4 regions of the Pseudodesulfovibrio sp. zrk46 genome follow, and region 2 is predicted to be linked to each of the others. Evidence: predicted binding sites of a transcription regulator. Region 2 holds the regulator's gene; each other region holds the start of a gene.
The links. The regulator sigma-54, encoded in region 2, starts transcription at its own class of promoters, with help from an activator protein. The targets are predictions, from matches to a motif close to CTGGCACGGNNNNTGCTT.
Positions count from the first base shown of each region.

Region 1: HFN16_RS18870 (NifB/NifX family molybdenum-iron cluster-binding protein) is a predicted target of sigma-54. The motif match lies at 3,709-3,726, and genes of this name have one in related genera.
Region 3: HFN16_RS03020 (Spy/CpxP family protein refolding chaperone) is a predicted target of sigma-54. The motif match lies at 2,193-2,210, and genes of this name have one in related genera.
Region 4: HFN16_RS01910 (TadE/TadG family type IV pilus assembly protein) is a predicted target of sigma-54. The motif match lies at 3,353-3,370, and genes of this name have one in related genera.

Region 1 is NZ_CP051216.1:719,357-724,878, reverse strand. It holds gene ribB (3,4-dihydroxy-2-butanone-4-phosphate synthase) at 1-104, opposite strand, end outside; FMN riboswitch at 217-362, opposite strand; gene HFN16_RS03390 (hydrogenase maturation nickel metallochaperone HypA) at 1,126-1,470, shown strand; gene hypB (hydrogenase nickel incorporation protein HypB) at 1,492-2,151, shown strand; gene HFN16_RS03380 (sigma 54-interacting transcriptional regulator) at 2,288-3,616, shown strand; gene HFN16_RS18870 (NifB/NifX family molybdenum-iron cluster-binding protein) at 3,920-4,129, shown strand; gene HFN16_RS03370 (Mrp/NBP35 family ATP-binding protein) at 4,268-5,146, shown strand; gene HFN16_RS18960 (FecR domain-containing protein) at 5,220-5,522, opposite strand, start outside.
Region 2 is NZ_CP051216.1:3,353,642-3,359,163, forward strand. It holds gene HFN16_RS15120 (LptA/OstA family protein) at 1-196, shown strand, start outside; gene lptB (LPS export ABC transporter ATP-binding protein) at 196-921, shown strand; gene rpoN (RNA polymerase factor sigma-54) at 1,165-2,571, shown strand; gene raiA (ribosome-associated translation inhibitor RaiA) at 2,606-3,145, shown strand; gene HFN16_RS15140 (PTS sugar transporter subunit IIA) at 3,149-3,598, shown strand; gene rapZ (RNase adapter RapZ) at 3,617-4,498, shown strand; gene HFN16_RS15150 (PTS sugar transporter subunit IIA) at 4,501-4,938, shown strand; gene HFN16_RS15155 (PTS sugar transporter subunit IIB) at 4,948-5,412, shown strand; gene HFN16_RS15160 (PTS sugar transporter subunit IIC) at 5,438-5,522, shown strand, end outside.
Region 3 is NZ_CP051216.1:649,669-655,190, reverse strand. It holds gene ribD (bifunctional diaminohydroxyphosphoribosylaminopyrimidine deaminase/5-amino-6-(5-phosphoribosylamino)uracil reductase RibD) at 1-235, opposite strand, end outside; gene HFN16_RS03040 (cytidine/deoxycytidylate deaminase family protein) at 207-665, opposite strand; gene HFN16_RS03035 (hypothetical protein) at 758-907, opposite strand; gene HFN16_RS03030 (ABC transporter substrate-binding protein) at 917-1,525, opposite strand; gene HFN16_RS03025 (zinc ribbon domain-containing protein) at 1,787-2,002, opposite strand; gene HFN16_RS03020 (Spy/CpxP family protein refolding chaperone) at 2,291-2,782, shown strand; gene HFN16_RS03015 (DUF4405 domain-containing protein) at 2,953-3,768, shown strand; gene HFN16_RS03010 (ATP-binding protein) at 3,793-5,522, shown strand, end outside.
Region 4 is NZ_CP051216.1:412,204-417,725, forward strand. It holds gene HFN16_RS18955 (hypothetical protein) at 1-68, opposite strand, end outside; gene HFN16_RS01895 (tetratricopeptide repeat protein) at 250-786, opposite strand; gene HFN16_RS01900 (TadE/TadG family type IV pilus assembly protein) at 1,191-1,661, opposite strand; gene HFN16_RS01905 (pilus assembly protein TadG-related protein) at 1,671-2,873, opposite strand; gene HFN16_RS01910 (TadE/TadG family type IV pilus assembly protein) at 2,914-3,300, opposite strand; gene HFN16_RS01915 (sigma-54 dependent transcriptional regulator) at 3,552-4,937, shown strand; gene HFN16_RS01920 (Flp family type IVb pilin) at 5,127-5,303, shown strand.

The DNA.
Region 1 (5,522 bases), 1.4 Mb from region 2:
TCGTTGTCCGTGACAAGAATGCCCTTGCCCTCGCGGAGGGCCTGGAGCGCTCTTTCGACTCGCACGATGGAGTCGCCGAACTGTTCGAGTTGAGACTGATTCATCATGTTTCTCCTTTCGGTAGAGATGGTGAATCAGGGCGCAGGAAAGGACGCTCGCACACGCCACGCAAGGGCGCGTGGACGTACCGCACCGAAGCGCGGCCACGGCGAACCGTCGTATTCTCTTCCATCCGGACTATCACCGTCGGCCCCGGAATCACACCGGGTCTGCTTGACCCTCCCAACAGAGGGAGGCGCTCGCGGGCTTACCACTAATGGCTCACCGCCGGTGGGGACTTTCACCCCGCCCTGAGAACGGGGCGAACATCCGATATTTTGCATCGTTTGTCAATTGATTGCGTTGCTCCGGCTTGCGATAGCGGCGCATCTGCGCATTTTTCGTGCACCGCCCGGTCCTCTCCGTAGCTGGGCTACGCCTCCGGCCGATCGGCACCCGAGAAATGCACAGCTGCACCACTCTCACAAGCCTTGAAGGCGGGGAGGTGGCGTACGCTTGTTGGTAGTGTATGGCGTTAACACGGTGTTGGGTGCTGCGCACCCAAGGCCCTTGGGGTGTTTTTTGGGGGATATGGGGGAATCTGGGCTTTTTGCCTTTACACAAAGGATTGGACCAGCCCTTGAGCCTAAGCTGTAGAAGCTGACCAAATTGAATGCCGCTTGTTTACGAAGGCAAAATGAAGCGAACTCGTTCGCGAGGGGCAATACAAGGCATTCGATTTGGATCAGATTCTTGGCGAAAGCTCACGAGGCGGGGAGCACACAAAGCCGCGTTTCTTTGGTTCTTTCTTGGGGCGGCTCAGCCAGCCGTCAGCCGTTGCCGAGATTTTCGAGGCTTACGGATGAGGACAGCAGAGATAGAAAGAACCGCCGTCCGCGTAGGACGCCTCCGGCAGGGAATGAGTACAACAATCGCCGCCGATAGGCGGTCTTCCATTTTTGCCTTTCAAACTTTATCTCAATAAAATCGGAGCCGAAGGCGACTTCCTCTTTTCTTTTATCCGAAATGCCGAATCTCCCTTGCCGCACCCTTGAAAAAGGGGTAAGCCAAATTTCCATGCATGAAATGTCTATAGTTCAATCCATACTCGGCATCCTGCGCGAGGAAATGGTCAAGCACGACGGCAAGAAGCTCAAGAAAGTGGTCATCAAAAACGGCGCGCTCGCCGGTGTGGTCACTGAATCCCTGAAGTTCGCCTGGGATGCGCTGACACCCACTGAAGGCTTTGACGGAGCCGAGCTGGAGATTGTTGAAATCCCCATCAGAGTGGCGTGCGGTGATTGCGGCGAGGAATTTGTCCCTGAGCATTCGCGGTGCATGCCGTGTCCGAAGTGCGATCAGTTACTTGGACATAAGGTTTTGCAAGGGAAGGAAATGCTCATCGATTCGATTGAAATCGACGACGAGTAGTAACATATTGAGGAGTTATTCATGGCACAGGAAGTCACCATCGTACGCAATGTCCTCGAGGCCAACGATCGGCTTGCCGAGGAACTTAAAGCTAAATTTAAAGAGAAGAAGATTCTCTGCCTCAACCTCATGAGCTCTCCGGGCGCAGGCAAGACCACCTTGCTGGAACGCACCCTGACCGACCTCAAGGAAGAGTTCAAGATGGCGGTCATCGAAGGCGACCTCCAGACCGATAATGACGCACAGCGCGTGGCCGCCACCGGCGCCCAGGCCGTGCAGGTCAACACCGAAGGCGGCTGCCACCTCGATTCCGGCATGGTGCTGGATTCCCTCAAGGCACTCGACCTCGAAGGTCTGGACATCCTGTTCGTGGAAAACGTGGGCAACCTGGTCTGCCCCGCAGAATTTGAAGTGGGCGAAGATTACAAGGTCACCCTGCTGTCCGTTGCCGAAGGTGACGACAAGCCGGAAAAATACCCCCTCATGTTCCACATCTCCGCTGTCATGCTGCTCAACAAGGTGGACCTGCTCCCCTACGTCGACTTCGACCTCGACAAGGCCAAGGGCCACGCCACCAAGCTGAACAAGGACATCGAGGTCATGCCCATCTCCGCCCGCAGCGGTGAGAACATGGAAGAGTGGTACAAGTGGCTGCGTGAAAAGCGCGCTGAAAAGCTGTAAGCCAGCCCTCTATCGACATTCAGAGCGCCCACCCGCACATGCGAGTGGGCGCTTTTTTCGTCCATCGGGAGAAAATGCCGCCCGGAAAAGGCGTTTTCCCATTGGCAAGTTCCATTCGGGTGCGTAGTGTTTCGCCATGTCTTTCCCCGAGAATCTACCATTGAAGGATGTCTTCGCCTCCATTGCCGACGGTTTGTTTACCGTGGATGCGGACTGGAACATCACCTATTTCAACGAGTCTGCCGAGCGTATCACCGGCATCCCGGCCAGTGAGGCCGTGGGCAGCCAGTGCCGTGACGTGTTCCGGTCCAGCGTGTGCGACGGGCAGTGTGCCATTGGTGAGTGCATCCACGCGGGCAAGCGGATCATCAACAAATCCATCTTTATCATTCGCAGCGACGGCACCAAGGTCCCGGTGTCCATCTCGGCCTCGCCCCTGACCAATGCACAGGGCGAAGTGGTGGGCGGCGTGGAGATCTTCCGCGATCTGTCCGAGATCCATGTCATGCGGCGCAAGGTCAAGGACCTCTATCGGTTCGAGGACATCATCGGGCGCAGCACGGCGCTGGAAAAAATATTTCGCATCATGCCGCAGGTGAGCCAGAGTTCGGCCACCGTCCTGCTGCTCGGCGAGTCGGGAACAGGCAAGGAATTGTTCGCCCGCGCCATCCATAACTTGAGTCCGCGCAAGGACAAGCCGTTCGTGGCCGTGAACTGTGGCGCGCTGCCGGACACCCTGCTGGAGTCGGAGCTGTTCGGCTACAAGGCCGGGGCATTCACCGACGCCCGTACGGACAAGCCGGGGCGGTTGGAGATGGCCGAGGGTGGCACTGTGTTTCTTGATGAGATCGGCGACCTGCCCGGCGCATTGCAGGTGAAACTGTTGCGCTTCCTGCAGGAACGCACCTTCGAGCCCCTGGGCGGGCTTGGCGAGGTTCGGGCGGATGTGCGCATCGTGGCTGCCACCAACCGTAACCTGAAAAAACGGGTGGCGGACGGCCGGTTTCGGCAGGACCTGTACTATCGCCTCAACGTCGTGACTATGGACCTGCCGCCTTTGACCGAGCGACGTGAGGATATCCCGCTGCTGGTCGAGCACTTTGTCGGCGAGTTCAATACGGTGCAAGGTAAGGAGATCGAGGGCATCAGTGAGGACGTCCTGCATGTGCTGATGCGGCACGACTTTCCCGGCAATGTGCGCGAGCTGGAGAATATTCTCGAGTACGCCTTTATTCTCTGTTCGTCGGGCTTCATCCAGATGGAACACTTGCCTGACCATCTCCAGCCCGATGCCGCCGGAGGCGAAGGAACCAGCGGCCTCTATGGCACCATGGACGAGATCAAGCGCAGGGCCGCACGGGTGGCTTTGGCCCGTAATAAGGGCAAGCGCATGGCAACTTGCCGTGAACTGGGAATCTCCAAGGACACGTTGCGACGAATGCTCGCAAAGGATGACGAGGGCTAATAATTCGTCTTGAAAGTAGTCGCAGGGCGAACTGTGCGCCCGTTTTTGTGTGCTGCTTTTCAGTAACGCATTGAATTGACAGTGGTTGTTTTTTGGCACGTTCCATGCTCGATCAATCCGGCCGGTTTGGGTTCGCCGGACGGAGCGATTATGTGTGCAAGCAACAGAACGCTGCTTTGTCTGGCGTGCTATAGAGATCGGCTGGCTTCTGTCTGTGATACTGCAGACGAGCTAAGGCTGTTTGAAATACAAGATGACAATATTTACCCCGCAGGCCTCCTATCCCTTCCCTCAAAGGACCCTATGGACAGGACATCCGCCATATTGGCCTGCGGGGTATCCCTTTTGCTGTGCGGCGCGCTCAGTACACAGGCCCGGGCAAGGCTGGAGCTGAACGGCGTGACCGTATTCCCCTGGCTCAGCGGCGATGTGGAGTGCGTGCTGGATGCTTTCAAGGCAGACAATCTCGTCTCACTCGCCATGCCCGGCTGCCGGGCGGCGTTTGATCAGTGAGCCGGAATAGCAGACTTCACAACTCTGGTATTTGACTTTCCCACAACGGTGATTATTTGTTGCTGACCGCCCGGCATGGGCGGTGAATTTTGATACCCAACGGCGGCCGTTTGACCGTCATTTTTTAGGAGAAAAGATATGAGCGGATGCAGCGGTTGCTCCTCGGCAAATTCCGATGGCACTTGTGCCAGCTCCACTGGTTGCGATCAGCCGGTGGATGACAAGCTTCAGAAGACCCTCGGCCGGATCAAGCACAAGATCGTGGTCATGTCCGGTAAGGGCGGCGTGGGTAAATCCACCGTGGCCACCAACATCGCCGTGGCCCTGTCTCTGGCAGGCAAGAAGGTCGGCCTCCTCGATGTAGACGTTCACGGTCCCAGCGTGCCGCGCCTCCTCTCCCTCAAGGGTGAGAAGCCGCACATGGGCGTGGATTGCATGGAGCCGGTCCCCTGGAGCAAGAACCTCTCCGTCATGTCCCTCGGTTTTCTGCTGGAAGACGAGCGTCAGGCCGTCATCTGGCGTGGTCCCGTGAAAGTGGGCCTGATCAAGCAGTTCGTGGAAGACGTCATGTGGGGCGATCTGGACTACCTCATTGTTGACTGCCCTCCGGGCACCGGCGACGAGCCCCTGTCCACCCTGCAGACCCTCGGACCCACCGCAATGGCCGTGGTCGTGACCACCCCGCAGGGCGTGGCCATCGATGACGTTCGCCGCTCCCTTTCCTTCGTGGGTGATGTGGGCAACCGCGTCTTCGGCCTTGTCGAGAATATGTCCGGATTTGCCTGCCCCGACTGTGGCAAGGTGCACAACATCTTCAATTCCGGCGGCGGCGAAGACCTCGCCAAAGAAGCTGGCGTCCGTTTCCTCGGTCGCATCCCCATGGACCCGGCTGTCGCCCATTCCGGCGACGAAGGTTTCCCCTTCATGAAGGTGAAGGAAGATACCGCCACTGGTCAGGCCATGAAGGAGATCATCGCTCCCATGCTGGACCTCCCCGACCCGATCAAAATGGCGTAGGGCGGATAGTTACTGAAATAAAAAAGGCCGGGCGTTATGCCCGGCCTTTTTTTGTTGGTGCGCGGTGAAAAAACTATGTGATGGTCGGAAAGGTGATGTCGTCTGCTGTCAGGTCCACATCGCTGTCAAAAGTGACAAAGAGTTCGCCGTTAGTTCCGGCTCCGGTGCCGTCACTGCAGTAGTAGAGTCCCCATTGGGTTTCGCCTGCATCGATGGGGGCGTAGACGAACTTGTGGTCCGAATTGCCGCCTGATAATGCGCCGTAGCTGGGGTCATAGTCGCCGTAGTTCTCGAAGCTGGCGAAGTAATTTGAGTCCAGGACCCCGTCGCTGTTGTCGTCATGTACGAATTCAGTGACCACGTTGGTGAAACCGAT
Region 2 (5,522 bases):
TGGTAAGCTGACCTACTTTGTGGCAAGCCAGATGCTCAAAATGGAAGACAATCCCAAGCTTCAAGATGGCCCCAATAGCCTGACAGGTGAGGTGATTAATTTCTACGCTCGCGAAAATCGTAGCGAAGTTGTAGGAGGTAAAGGACAGCGTGTCCGCGCTGTATTCATGACTCCAGAAGGCGTGAAGGTGCCTTAATGTCTAAAGGACTTACAGCCACCAATCTCTCTAAAAGATATGGTCAGAAAGAAGTAGTACACGGCATCAATTTGGAAGTTAATCCACAAGAAGTTGTGGGCTTACTCGGTCCTAATGGAGCGGGTAAAACTACTACCTTTTACATGTTGGTAGGCATCGTTAAGCCTAACACAGGTCAAGTAGTTCTCAATCAAGTTCCACTGACAGATAAGCCTCTTCATGAAAGAGCACGAATGGGGGTTAGTTACCTGCCACAGGAAAACTCCATTTTTAAAAAACTATCTGTTCGCCAAAATCTTGAAATAATACTTGAACAGACTTCCATGAACAAAGCTGCTCAAAAGGAGCGAGCTAATGAACTCATGGAAATGTTTAGAATTACGAAGTTGGCAGACCAGGCGGCTATGTTTCTCTCAGGTGGAGAGCGACGTCGTTTGGAGATTGCTCGTGCACTAATTATGGACCCACAATTTATTCTGCTTGATGAACCGTTTGCTGGGGTTGACCCAATTGCAGTCATTGACATTCAAGAAATTATTTCAGTTCTTAAGTCTATGGGCATAGGCATACTGATTTCAGACCATAATGTGCGTGAGACATTGAACATCTGTGACCGTGCGTACCTTGTATATGAAGGAACAGTTATTCTAGAAGGCAATCCAGAGGAGATTGTACAAAACAGCCGTGCCCGTCAAATTTATTTGGGCGAAGATTTTAGTCTGTAACCCCTTTTTTTACATCTCATAAGCGTTTCTCGATTTACACCTCATCTAAAGGTTGGTACACTTTTTTCATGTGCCATCGAAATAATAACTAGCCCAATAGTTTCGACAGGTTACAAGAGTGTTCTTGATTTTAACATATTGCTGTGGCAATAATATTATTAAGAAGTGGAAAAAAGTTACGTCAATACCGACTATTTGATTTCAAACCGATAGAGATGCCTTCGCAGCCTCCGGGATTTATATATGGGACTCGAACTCAGGCAACAACTTAAGCTTTCCCAACAACTGGTCATGACGCCTCAGTTGCAGCAGGCTATCAAGCTGTTGCAGCTATCTCGTCTTGAGCTGCTGGAAACTGTTCAGCAAGAGCTCATGGAGAATCCGTTTCTAGACGAAACTGAAACTGAGACTGAAGTCCGTGAAAAGGAAGAGCTGACAGAATCCCAACAAGAAGAGGAATTGGTTCGAACTGCGGATTGGGAAAATTATCTCGGAGAATTTTCGTCTACCTCCAAGCAGGCTTCTGCACGTGACTCCGAAATTCCAGAAGAAGGACTTTCCTTTGAAGCACGGCTTGCCTCAAAGCCTTCACTGGAAGGGCATCTCAATTGGCAAATGCGGCTTTCGAATTTTACAGATAGTGACATTGCTATTGGTGAAATTGTCATCGGAAACGTTGATCATAATGGTTATCTTCAGGCTTCCAATGAAGAGATCATGTCCATGGTTCAGGCTACCGAAGATGAAATTGAAGATGTTGTAAAGCGTATCCAGCGGCTTGATCCTGTTGGCGTAGGAGCTCGAACTCCTCAAGAATGCTTGCTCGTTCAGATGGATGTGCTTGGATACGATGATCCAATTTTGGAATCTTTGGTTCGTGATCATCTCGAAGACTTGGAAAAGAATCGCTATAAGCCACTCGCGCGAAAGTTTAAGATTTCCATGGAAGAGCTCAAGGAATATCTTGATCTTCTTCAGACTCTTGATCCTATGCCGGCAACAAGCTTTTCAAGCACTGATCCGCACTATGTGAGTCCAGACGTTTTTGTCTATAAGTACGGAGATGAGTTTGTCATAATCCTTAATGAAGATGGCTTGCCTCGTTTGCAAATGAACAGCTTCTACATGGATTCTATGAAGGGTGCGGCGGATAAAGAAAAAGAATATTTTCAAGAAAAAATGCGATCTGCCGCATGGTTAATGAAAAGTCTGTACCAACGGCAGAGAACATTGTACAAAGTAGTTGAGAGTATTGTCCGTTTTCAACGGGAGTTCTTTGAAGAAGGTGTAACCAAGCTCAAACCTTTGATCCTCAAGGAGGTAGCTGAGGACATCGAGATGCATGAGTCTACCGTAAGCCGAATTACTACCAGTAAGTACGTTTCAACGCCGCATGGCATTTATGAATTGAAGTTTTTCTTCAATAGTGCACTGGATTTGAATGACGGTTCTCAGGTAGGGTCGGAAAGCGTAAAGGCGCTCATCAAGCAAATGATCGCCGAGGAAGATACGAAGAAGCCACTAAGCGATGAAAAAATTGGAGAAATACTCAAGGAGAAACTCGATGTTAACATCGCAAGGCGAACCGTCGCCAAGTATCGTTCCGCCATGGGTATCGCCTCTTCTTCAAAGCGTAAACAATACTTCTAATTAGTTTCTCGTATAATCAACCAGGAGGTAGCATATGAACATAAGCTTCACTTTCAAGAACTTTGAGCCGTCCGACCACTTAAAGGACTACGCACAGAAGCGTTTTGAAAAGGTGGGCAAGTTCGTTTCCGATACCGAAGCCGATCTCCAGGTGAACCTGCTGGTCGACAAGTTCCGTCATAAGGCGGACGTTATCCTTAACGCGGACAGCATCCATATATCTGCATATGAAGATTCTGAAGACATGTACTCGACCATTGATATGGTATTAGACAAGGTCGAGGCTCAGCTTCGTAGAATGCGTGAGAAGATAAAGAATCGCAGCCGTCAAGGCCGTGGTAGCAAGGTTCAAATGAATTTCTTGTCTTATGATGATGTGACTGGAGACGAAGGTCCTTCAATTGTAGGCACTGATTCATATGAGGCCAAGCCCATGTCTATTGATGAGGCTGCAGAACAACTTAATACGCTTGATAATGAATTCCTCGTTTTCTTGAATGCCGAGACTGAGGGTGTAAACGTAATCTATAAGCGAAAGAACGGCGATTTCGGACTGATCGACCCCGGAAACTAGACTATGAAGCTTGGTGACTACCTGGAAAAGGACCTTGTCCTTTCCGAATTAACCTCTGCAACTAAGGCAGAGGTGTTAAATGAACTTATCACTCCTTTGAGTGAAAAATATCCAGAGATGGACACGAACCAAGCGGTTCGTGTCCTTCTTGATCGTGAAAAACTCGGAACAACTGGTATTGGAGATGGAATCGCAATACCACATGGAAAATTAGAGGATTTGGATAAAGTTATCGTTATCGCGGGGCGAAGCAAGACTGGTGTCGAATTCGATGCGTTAGATCATAAGCCGTGCTCGATTTTTTTCCTTGTTCTAGCCCCTGAGAGTGTTGCTGGAATGCACCTACGTATTCTAGCGCAAATTTCTCGTATATTGAAGGACTCTGAATTCCGTAATGAGTTTATCGGTGCAGATGGTCCTGAAGGTCTTTGGAAACTCCTCCAAGGTGTTTAGCCCAAAAGGATTCTTTCTTTGAGCCCAAGTAATACCTTTCCCGTTGTTGTAGTCACCGGTATTTCCGGTTCTGGAAAAAGCACAGCTCTCAAAGTATTTGAGGATCTGGGCTTTTTTTGCATTGATGGACTTCCTGCGGGAATGTCAGCCAAGATCGCTGAGTTAATCCTTAAAGAGGATGCTAAATATCGTGGCCTGGCTTTGGGTATGGATATGCGTCAACTAGAATTTTTGGATGGCTGGCATAATGCTCTACGAGACCTTACTGATCTGGGAATAGTGCCACAGGTATTGTTTTTGGAGGCAAAGCAGGATGAGTTAGTTCGTCGGTACGCAACGACACGAAGGCTCCATCCTCTTGAAAGTCAATCTCTAGGACTGGAGCAGGCCCTTGCAAAAGAAAGAGAAATGCTCGGGCCAATTCGTGAGAATGCCGAGTTGGTACTAGATACTACACATTACTCAGTACATGACTTGCGAAGAGTTATTCAAACAAAATGGACAGCGATTGAAGAATTAGGGCGTGGTATGCGAGTGCATATCATTACTTTTGGGTTTAAATACGGTGTTCCGACAGAAGCAGATTTTGTCTTTGACCTTCGATTCCTTCCTAACCCTTATTTTGACAAGAACCTTCGTCAATTGTCTGGCTTAGAAAAGTCTATTCAAAATTATGTTTTGAAGAGTGATGTTGGAGAAGAGTTTGAGGCGAAATTTTTGGATTTTATAAGCTACATGTTGCCTCTTTATGCAGATGAAGGGCGTTATAGAATAACACTAGCGTTAGGTTGTACTGGTGGCCGACATCGTTCTGTATCTGTGGCTGAGTCCGTACTGGCTACCTTAAAGAAAAAAGGGTATGCAGTCACAATTGAACACCGACACATGGAATTGGGATAATTATGATTGCAAAACCAACCACTAATACTAAACAAGTCGGGGTGGTAATTGTCACCCACGGTGCTTTTGCCAAGACCATACTGGATGCTGCAGAAACAGTTCTTGGCCCCCAAGAAAAATGTATCGCTATAGGAGTCGACGTAAATATTGGCGTTGATGAGACTATGGAGGCAATTCGCAAAGCAATTCGATCAGTAGAAAGTGGAAAGGGCGTCGTTGCCCTAACTGACCTTTTTGGAGGCTCACCAACTACAATGAGCCTTTCTCTTATGAAATCAGAAAAGTTAGAAGTTATTACAGGTGTGAATTTGCCAATGCTGGTATCAACGCTTCAACATCGTTCCATGAATCTTGATGCGTTGGCTGATAAAGCTAAATCTGCAGGACAGCAAGGTATAAAGGTCGCGGGTGCAATGCTGCGTAAAAAGGCTAAGAAATAGGGAGTTACCGTGACTCTTGTACGCATCGACAATAGGTTGATTCATGGGCAGATCATAGAAACTTGGCTTCCGCACACAGGCGCCAAAACTGTGATTGTTTCAAATGATGCTCTTGCCGCAGATATGTTGCAGCAAGAAATCATGTCACTGGCTATCCCTCAAACCATCTCTTGTATTTTTTGTTCGATCGAGCAACTCGCTGATGAAATTGAAGAGAGAAAAGATTCAGGTGAATCAGAATCTATTTTGGTTCTTTTTTCTTCTTGTCCGGATGCCAAACGTGCATATGAATGTGGATTCGGATTTGAAGTTTTGAATATTGGTAACGTTCATTATAGCCCTGGGAAAAAGCAAATTTCCCCTAGTGTAGCACTCTCTGACGATGATGAAAGCTGTCTCAAACAATTATCCCAAAAAGGCGTAGAGCTTGATTTCCGTTGCGTACCCAATGATCCTATTCAGGTGAGGTTCTAGATATGTCTGTTGCTAGTCCATATCTTTGGTTCGCACTGGTCGCTTTTTTTTTGCCCTCTTTTCTCTCTTCCGTTTCTCACTTAGTCTCGGACTTCTAGAACGTCCACTCG
Region 3 (5,522 bases), 1.4 Mb from region 2:
TCATGCCGGTGGGATCGATGCCCTTGGCGCGGGCAGTGGCCAGACATTCGCGCTCAGCGTGGAGCGCACCGTAGCGGGTATGCCAGCCGCCAGCCACGATAAAGCCTTCCTTGTCCACCAGCACGGCTCCCACGCAGGGATTGGGCGCAGTGGCACCACGTCCCTTGCGCGCCAGATCAATGGCGCAGGCCATGTGGTCTTCGTGGCTAGCTGTAGTCGCCCTGCATGTATACATAGTTCACTCCGGCCTCATCGAGCATGGCCTCGGACAGTTCGTCAGGGTAGTTCTCGGAAAAATAGATGTTCTGGACTTCGCAGTTGATCAGCATCTTGGTGCAGAGAATGCACGGCTTGGTGGTGCAGTAGATATCGCATCCCTTGAGATCGAGGCTGTGCGTGGCTGCCTGAATTATGACGTTCTGCTCGGCGTGAAGGCCGCGGCAAAGCTCGTGGCGCTCGCCGGATGGGATACCCATCTTGTCACGAATGCAGCCCACGTCTTCACAGTGGGCGATATTGGTGGGCACACCGTTGTAGCCGGTGGCCAGGACGCGTTTGTCCTTGACGGCAATGGCGCCTACGGCGCGGCGGGTGCAGGTGGAGCGTTGCGCCACAAGGTGGGCGATGCGCATGAAATAGTCGGGCCAGGGTAATCTTTCGTGCATGGTTATTCCTTCAATACACATTGGTGATTCGATGAGGAAAAGACCTACCACTTCTTGCCGCGAAAGGAAACGGCCAGGAAATGGCCGAAAAGTTAGAGTGTTGGGCGGAAATACTTGGATACGATCTGCTGGTATCGTGACATGCCGGTGGCATCCGGCTTTTGAATCTTCTTGAATGACTGCCTGAGGCTTTCGATCAAAGAGTCGTCTGTCTCCACGTTGAAACCGATGGACAACTCCACCGACCTCAATTAAAGGACCATCTCAAAGTCATTGGGGTTCACGTTCTCTTCAAGCATGAGGTAGAAGGCGGAGGACTTGGGAAAGACCAGCAAGTCGATCTCGCCGCCAACGAGCAGGTCTATGGCATTGATGTTGTCCGTGAGCCGGAAGGCCTTCTCAAGGTCGAGTTTCTGCATGTGTGCGACCTTTTCTGATCCGCTATTCACAATGGTGCCGACGCGGTATTGATTGGCATCGCTTACGGAGTTCAGCTCAATATTGCTGCTCTTGGCGGCAAGGAAACCCATGGTAGAGGTATAAATGGGGCCGATCCACTTGAACATGCTGTCGCGTTCTGTCGTACGCATGGTGCCCAAAATGATACCGCCTGGAGTTTCGGTGGCAAGGAGGATTGCATCCTTAAGCGGGAAGAGCTGTGCGTCGCCAGTCTCGAAGTGGATGCCGTTGTCAGCCATGATCTCAATCAGTACGTCGCCGATGATACCGGATGGCAGGCCGTCCTTGACGTCCTTCACCGGCGGGAGGTTGTTGGTCCACACTTTGAACTCCCCGGCCTGAGCACCAAGGGGAAGAATAATTGCGAATACGAGTATTGCTAATCTGACAATGAAGGACATGGTTCCACTTCTATCCCATAAAGCGACTATGTCGCAATAGTTACTGGTTTTATTTAAGGCTGTGTTTGTGAGGCCGAGCGCGTTCCCCCATCCATTCCTCAAGGGCTTACTGACGCATTCGCATCACTGTAGAATTGTTATCTCCAGCGGATATCATGGGCTATTATATTGCTTGTCGCCTATACAAAAGAAAAGGGATTGTCCTCACGGACAATCCCTGAAAAATGATGCGTCCCGGACCGGGACAGCGTGTTAAATGCCTCAGCCGCCACCGCCGCAGCCACCGCCCATGGGGGGCATGGCGCCGAGGTCCGGCATGCCGCCGCCAGAGCCTTCGGTCTGCACGGCGCAGGCACTCATGAGCTTGGCGACCTTCTCGGATTTACATTTGGGACACGGAGGCACGGCTTCCTGGCTGGAGACCAGTTCCTCGAACTCGTGGCCGCACTCTTCGCATTTGTATTCATAGATGGGCATACAGGTATTCCTCCCTTGCTATTGATGTGGCTGATGCACACCAAATGCGACTTCTTTGCACATTGTCAAGGAAACAGGCTTGCACTCGTTACACAAAATGTGCAAAAGTCTGTGCATGGTGTTGCACAAAAAAAGTGCTTTTGTTCTTTGAAAAGTGATGTTGATTCTTAAATATCAGTTGGTTACCTGTTTGGCACAGGGTGTGCTTGTTGATTGGTGAAAGAAGCGAAAACACACTCCTTCTTCTTCCTTCTGCAAGAAACCTTTTACGTATATAGGAGATTACCAATGACTAAAAAGAACATCACCATCACAGCATTGGCTGCCGTCCTCGTTATGGCTATGGCTGCTTTTTCTTTCGCCGGACCCGGCTATGGCAAGGGCTATGGACGCGGTTGCGGAGGCAACGGCTATGGCAACTCTCTTTACAGCCAGCTGACCCCTGAGAAGCAGGCTGCCGTGGACAAGATTTATGAAAAGTACTTCGGCCAGTTCCAGGAGCTTCGCACTGAGATGTGGACCAAGCACTCCACTCTGCAGGCCATGATCAACGGCGGAAACGCTGATGAGAAGGCGATTGGCAAGCTGACTGCTGATATTTCCAAGCTGCGCGACAAGATGGTCGATACCCGCCAGAACATGGCTGCCGAACTGGAAAAGGAAACCGGTGTCGTGGTTGGTAACGGCTTCGGCTCCTGCCCCCGATACGGTCAGGAATCCTGCCCAGGTTATGGCTCCGGTCAGGGTCGCGGTATGGGCCAGGGACAAGGCATGTACTAAAAAACTTTTCCGATAACCCCGGAAAACAGGATAAGGCGGGGCGGCTTTTCACGGGGAAAGGCCGCCCCGTTGTGATGTGAAAATAATGGACCGCAAGGTTGTGACGAAACAGCAATACTGACAGTGCCCGTCGTGAGGGAGACGGGAAACCCCATAACCCGGAGACCGTAATGCTTCGAAAAATCACATCTCTGACCAGCTTCATTTCCTTCATCGTCACGCTCATCACCAGCGTGGTGCTCTATGTCGTGCCCCAAGGCCGTGTCGCCTACTGGGCCGATTGGCATCTTATGGGCCTTTCCAAGGAACAGTGGGGTGACATCCATATCACCGTGGGAACTCTGTTCCTCGTGATGTTGTTCATCCACCTTTGGCTGAACTGGAAGCCCATCATGTCCTACATGAAAAACAAATCCCGCGAGATGGTGGTCATGACTGCGCCCATGATTATCAGCGTGCTCCTCACTCTTTTTGTTGCCGTGGGCACGCTCTTCCATCTTCCCCCCATGCAGCAGCTGCTGGATCTGGGGGCCTCCATCAAGGATGCCGCCGCAGAGACCTATGGCAATCCTCCCTATGGTCATGCAGAGCTCAGCCCTCTCAAGAAATTTTGCGGTTTCCTCGGTTTTGATGCCAAGGAAGCTCTGGCTGCCTTGCAACAGGCTGGCTATGAAGGGGTGACCCTTGAATCAAGGATTGTGGATATCGCCGCCTCCAAGGGCGTGAGCCCGCAACAGGTGCTCAATACGATTCGCGGCGCACTGGGTGGAGATCCCTTCGCCGGACTGCCGGCCATGCCGCCGGAAGGTACGGGCAAGCTCCGGTTCGCCGATCTCTGTACCTCTTTTGGCCTGCCTTTGGACGATGCGCTGAGCAAGCTGGCATCCCTTTCCATTCAGGCTGATGGAGACATGACAATGAAGGAAATCGGCAACAAGAACGGCATCAGCCCCAAGGAAGTATACAACGCCCTACGCGCCAAGTAGCAGGGCATAACGGAACGGAAGTTTATGGAAGTCCACTCCATCGGCAAGGAAAAAGGGCCTCTGGTGGCCCTTGTTCTGGCACTCATCGTGCTGGGTATCGGCAGTCTGTATCTGACGTGGCGGTCCATCGCGCACCAGCGCGAAATCGTCGAGGACCACATGATCATGACAGGCTCGTCCATCCTGCGTGGAGTGGACAACAATCTGAGCCGCATCATGCGTTCTTTGCGCATGAATCCGCAGGCCGTTCCCCTGTTTCCGGCCATGGCCGAGGAGCTTTTCACAGAACTCGCCTCCTCGGAAGATATCATGTTCATCACCCTGTACGGTGATGAAGGCCGTCCCATCGTTACTTCTGAAAGCGACAAGACCAAGCCCTCCATCAATCTGCCTGAGAACGTGACCCAGAATGTGGAAGCGGGCCGCGCCTGGCACGTCATGGCCGAATACGACAAGCATGATGTATTGATCTCCGGCCTCAAGGTGCAGCCCGGCATTTCCTCCCTCCTCGCGGGTGAAGTTCCGCGCGGCATGGGGATGGGCATGCGTCACGGCAAAGGGCAGGGTAAAGGCCGGGAAGAGAACGGCTTTACGGACGACCACGTCTACCTCGTAGTGGGGTTCAACGCGGAAAAGCATCTGGCCCAGTTTCGCCAGTACCGTCGCGCCGCCACCTATCAGACCGGTTACGTTTTTCTCGCAGCCGTAGTGCTCTGGTCTCTGGCCTTCGCCTATCTTCGTCGTCGTGGCGAGGGACGCAGGCTGATCCGGATGGAACGCTTCCAGAACAAGCTGCTCGACAACATGCCCGACGGCATCGTCACCCTGTCCGAGACAGGGGAGATCATGGCCGCCAACCATTCGGCCAAGCGTCTTCTTTCGCCAAAGGACGAGGACGGTGTGCCGGAAATCCTCGGCGCGAACTGGCAGGCTCTTCCCTTTGGTCGTGAGACCGGAGAGTCTCCGGAGTCCGCCGATTACCAGTGGCAGCAGTTCGACTATCAGGGCCGTCAGTTGGAAATCCTCTCGCTGCCCTTCCAGGAGCAGGGCGAGGACGATGCCTCTGATTTGGGCCAGAAGCTGGTGCTCATCCGTGACCGTACCGAGTTGCGCTCCCTTGAGGAAGATTTGAACGAGGCCAAGCGACTGGCCGCCATCGGCTCCCTGGCTGCAGGCGTGGCCCATGAGGTGCGCAACCCCTTAAGCTCCCTGCGCGGGTTTGCCCAACTCTTCGCCAACAAGCTCAAGGGACAGGCGCCCCTCGATCAGTACGCCACCACCATGGTGCAGGAGGCGGACCGCCTCAACCGCGTAGTCACGGACCTGCTGTATCTGGCTCGCCCGCGTCGTCTTGATCCCATGTCTCTTGATCTGGCTGAACTGGGCGATTCCATCAAGCAGCTCATGCGTTTTGATTTCGAGACCAAGCAGGCCGAACCTTTGTTCGACTTCGGCGCGGAGACGGCCTTTGCCGACCCGGATGCGCTCCGGCAGGTGCTGCTCAATCTGATCTCCAACAGCCTCGACGCCATTGTGGCTTGCGACAAGTGCGACAAGCCCGGCCACGTACGCCTCTTCTCCGAGCGAGATGAAAACGGCGTGTGGGTCATCGTGGAAGATGATGGTCCCGGCCTTGACCCGGAGATGGATGAGGATATTTTCAAGCCCTTTGTTACCGGCAAGAAGACCGGTACCGGACTTGGTCTTGCCATTGTCCAGAATATCATGCGTGCCCACAAGGGACAGGTCGTTGT
Region 4 (5,522 bases), 1.1 Mb from region 2:
TCATCCCACAGCCCACAGCTGTCAGAAATACAGGAGAGACACGGTCCGGGATAATCCATGTTAGGCATAAGCGCCTCCGCTTTTGGTGTATAATGATGGGCGGCCTCGTTGTATGGCCGCCTGTAATTTCAAATTCGATATTTAAATAATAACGATTATCAATATCATTGCAAGTCTTATTTGTCTTTTGCGCAAAAAAAAGGCCCGGCAAATGCCAGGCCTGTGCAATTTCATTCTTAATTCAGACAGTTAGCTATACTTTTTACAGTATCGCAAGAATTTCTGCGCTTCCATGAACTCAGGATTGATATTCAGAGCTTCCTGCAGGCTCTCGATACATTCCTTGTTCAGCCCCTTCTCGAAGTAGACACGGGCCATATTGAAGTAGACGTTCTCGTCGTCACGGACGATTTCCAACGACTTCTCATAGTAGCGAATAGACTCGTCGTAATGGCCGTTCTTGCGCAGGCTAATACCGAATGAGTTAAACTTCTGGCGGTATTCGTAAGTAAATGCCTCAGACAATCCCAACAAGGTATTCAGCACCTTTTTGAGCTTGTTGAATTCCTTGGTCTCGGAATAGACCTCGCCCAGACCGTAGTTGGCGTCGATGTTCTTTTCATCGATCATCAAGGCCTTGATGAACTGACTCTCCGCCTCTTCCATCTTTCCTTGCTCAAAGGCTTTTTCGCCTTCGTCTATCTTGCGGGCAAGGGTCTCCAGCGCAGGCACAGTATGCACCCGATAGTAACTTGGCTCGGGCGTGTACTGTTTGAGAAAATCCATCTGATTCAAAACGGTGCGAACTCCGGATGGGACATGATGAGCATTGAGAGGCTGAACTTCAAAGTCATCAGTGGATAACTGACGGGCATACCAGTACGTGACGTTTGCGTGTGTCCCCGATGTCGTTCCAGCACCAATTTCCGATTCTATAAATAGCGAATATACGCCTAATATCTGTGGATATTTACTCAAAACAGAGCTCCGATGCTTTTTTATTTCGAGCCGTTAGCCATCTCTACACAGGCGTACGGCGCAGCTTTTTTTATATCGCACAGATGTTGTAAAATCAATAATTCTTATCAAGTCATACATATCCTTCCGTAAAACAATAAAAACCCCTGACGGGGCTTTCATTGGGGTAGGAAGATAAGGGGCGAACAACCGCTAGGCCTAGCGGAAAAATCTTAATTATCGCAGGGCTTCCATGGCTCGTTTAGCTTTCTGTCCTGCCCATGCAACGAAACAGTCGTGGGCAGAATGGAACTGACGATCGGGGTAAACGGCTCATAATTGTAGACCACGGCAACCTGAACCAACCCACAGGGATCGCCAGCGCTGCCGACTGCACCTGCGCCGCTAGCCGCAGGAGTCGGCCATGAGGAGATGACGATCTCCTTGGAACCGTTGTCCAGATCAGCCAACCAGTCCGCAGCGATCTGATTTATCTGAGAGATGCGTGTGCCCTCTTCTTCGCCTACGCCGGTGGCAGCAAATCGGGTTGCCACCTGAGCGGCCTTCTGCACGGCGAGCCAGGAATAGAACATGTTACCGAACTCCACCAGGCCGAAGACCAGTGTCACGACGAACGGCAGGACCATGGCAAATTCCATGGAGGTGATGCCCTGCCGGGCTATGCGCTGCTTCTGATTCTTCATGGTGTCCTCCTAGTTCAGCAGGCGCCAGCCGAGCTGCTTGCCAATTTCCTTGAATACTTCGGGGATATCGTAGACTGAGGGGGCATTGAAGTAATGATCGTCAGTGCCTTCCTTGCTGGAAGCGATCTGCTTCATCAAATTGATATCCGTACTGTCCGAGGAGCCGAAGCGGATGGCGAAGATCTCAACGCCGGCATCCTTGGCCAGTTGAGCCTCTTCGAGCATCTCCGTATTGAGCACGCCGCCGTTTTCACAGTGGGAGGTGTCGTCGCCCATACGGAAGTAGGCGTTGGTCCAGTAGTTGTTGGGACGATAGTATGCACGGTAGGAACCACCGCATTCTCCGTCTTCGGTGTCACCGTCGGTCAACACGATCATAATCTTGCGGTAGTCATCCTTGTCACCGCCCTCGGTGTAAGGTGCGTCCTGCGTCAGGACATGACGCCCCCACTTGATGCCCTCGGGGATCACCGTGCCGGAAGAGTTACCGGTGGCAGTCTGTTCGTTAATGGCATCGATAACCGCATCCTTGTCCTTGGACAAAGGCATGATCTCGGGGATATTGGAACAAGTGTCCATGGCTATGCGCCTGCGATAGTCATAAGGAAGTGCGTAATACTCATCCATGAAATCTTCATGCAGGCCGGTCTCGTTGAGGGAGCCGTCCGCATTGCGGCAACCGCCGGGCAAACCGTCCACACCATCGCCTACGCGGACCTTGCCGCGGAAAGGCACTACCCCGACTTTGGTATCAGGATCAGCACCATCAGGCATGAGCAGTTCCGTCAATTCAACCGAGGCCTCCTTGACCATATTGATGGGTGTCCCCTTCATGGAACCAGAGTTGTCCACAACGAACACCACTTCGAGCTTATTGAAACCTGCTGCTGCGTGGGCATACACCCAAGGGTCCATCAAATCGAAAATCTGCATGAGCAACAACTCGACTCTGTACTTGGCTTTGACCACCACACTGCGCACCTCGGTTCCCGGAGTCACGGATTCGACTTCGGCACCGCTCAGGTTGCGCTCCACCATATCGTTGACGGCGGCGGCGACAATCCCTTTGTCGATGTCAGGATCATAAGGAAGTTGAAGGCTGCCCGCGAGCGCACCAGCGTCCACGGCGGCCTGAAGGCGGGTGTGGGCCATATACATATTACCCATATCAAGTGCGAGACCAGCCACGCCCAGCATGACCGGAATTAACATGGCAACAAAGGCGCTGGCAGTTCCCCTGCGAGAAATGCTGCTACGGGAGCGGCATGACAGTCTGCGCCACCATTGGGAAGGACTTGTCGCCAGTAAGCAATTCAAAGGCGTCTTCGCCGAACGGTACGTAAGCATAGGAAACCTCGACAGTCACAGTATTGGTGCCGGCGTCCGTGGTCACGGACGTGGTCAGGAAATTGGTATCCAGCTCGGACACCACGGATTCCACCAGGGCCTGAATGTCGGAAGAACCGCCATCCATCAGGGCCAGACGCGCGCCTTCACGGCTCGCTTCCGTCAGACTGGAATAGGCATGCATGGCATTACCCCCTTCCACAAGCAGAAGCAGAATCATCACCATGGCCGGAAGCATGATGGCAAATTCGACTGCCGCTATCCCTCTCCGTGATGTCTCTCTCTTTCTCATTGCACACCTCTCGCACTTGCTGCTGAACACATGTTTGATTTGCAATTTATAACAGCAACAGATGTGCCAGAGAAACTCACCGACTACACAAAATGATCACTAATACCTTGATTTTGAATCATAATTTTTTTTGTGACCAAAACATTCTTTCGAACGTATAAGTTGAGTGAGAGCATAGTTATCTATTTTTTGTAGATTTTCTGAAGCTATGAGTGTATAGTAAGAACAAATGAACAATGGTGAGGAATGACGTGGCAGAACGAATCCTGATAGTCGACGACGATCGCGCCTTTCAAGGCATGCTGGTCGAAGCCCTGACAGACAAGGGCTATGAAGTCGACACTGCATCCACTGCCGAGGACGGCATCAAAAAGGCCGGAGCCAAGAGCTTCGACCTGATTCTGCACGACATCAAACTGCCCGGCATGTCCGGCCTGGACGCCCTGCCCCATCTGGCAGAGGCCGCGCCCGGCGTGGATGTCATCGTCATGACCGGGTACGCCTCCAAGGATTCCGGCGTTGTCGCCATGCAACGCGGCGCCTATGACTACTTTACCAAGCCGTTTTCCCTGAGTGAGATGGAAGTCGTTGTCCGCCGTGCCTTGGAAAAGCGACAGATGCAGACCGAGCTGGCCGAGCTCAAGAAGCGCGGCGGCGGAAGTCCGCTCAACGACATCATCGGCCAGTCCGCCCCCATGCTGGCGGTCAAGGAACGCATTGCCCGCGTGGCCGAGCTCAATGCCGATGTCCTGATCATGGGTGAAACCGGTACTGGTAAGGAGCTGGTCTCCGACACCATTCACGCGTTGAGCCCTCGCGCCAAGGGGCCCTTCATCAAGCTCAACTGCGCCGCCATCCCGGAAAACCTCATCGAAAGTGAACTCTTTGGTCATGAAAAGGGCGCATTCACTGGCGCCAATGCAGCCAAGCAGGGTAAGTTCGAACTGGCCAAGGGCGGCACTATATTACTTGATGAATTGGGTGAGATGCCCATTCACCTGCAGCCCAAGCTGCTACGCGCAGTCGAGCAGAAGCAGGCAGAACGTCTGGGCGGCACCAAGCCCATCAAGTACGATGTGCGCATCATCGCCGCCACCAACCGCGACCTTGAAGAGCGCGTGCAGGACGGCAAGTTCCGCAGCGATCTATACTATAGACTTAATGTGGCGACCCTGATCCTGCCGCCCCTGCGCGACCGCAAGTCCGACCTGCCCGAGCTGTCGGAGTTCTTCCTTGATCGCGCCAACAGACGGCTCGGCACCGATATTTCGGCCATTTCCACCGAGGCCATGGAGATATTCTTCAACTACGACTGGCCGGGCAATGTGCGCCAGTTCGCCAATGCCGTGGAACGCGCGGCCATCTTCTGCACCTCCTCGGTCATCACTCCTGCGGAAGTGGATCAGGCATTCTCCAACAAGCAGCCAGAGGCCGAGCAGACCGCGACAGCCCTGCCGGAATCAGACCTCCCACTCAAGCAGGCCTTGATCCAATATGAGCGATATCTCATTGAGAACGCCCTGCGCAGAGCCAAGGGACGCCAGACGTCCGCAGCCGAATCCCTCGGAATTTCGGCCAAGAATCTGTGGAACAAGCTCCAAAAGCATGAGATAGAGCCTGCCCAGTTCAAACTCTGATCCATTTCTCCACTAATTATAGACTTCACCTTGATATTGTGTGGATTGCACAATCGTCATATTTCACACAATAGACCTTTTTTATTAGACAAAATATCCTTCCATCGCCTTTACAAAGCTACTGGCACGAGTGTTGCCTGTAATGTGCAAGACAGTGACACCGTGCTTGCATATTAAAGGAGATGGACCATGAAACACCCGATTCACCGCCTGATACGCGACCAGGATGGCGCCACCGCGCTTGAATACGGCCTGCTCGCCACCCTGATTGCCGCCGTTATCGCCACAGCCGTAGGCGCCATCGGCACCAGCATCAGAGATCTATTCAATACGCTTTCCACTGCCATGAATGCGGCGACGAGCTGATAACAAGCTGATTATTTGATCTATTTTACTAAGGCCTGCACCCTTTTCTGAGGTTGCAGGCCTTCTTCTTTTCAACGCTAAACTTCAGCCACCACAGACCACCAACACGAAATCCATTATTTATAGAGTCTTTTAAGGTACTGTTTTTAAACAATTTATCGACATCGCCAAACAGGACACCACTCAAACAAACTCTACAAATAATAGATTTATCGTAAT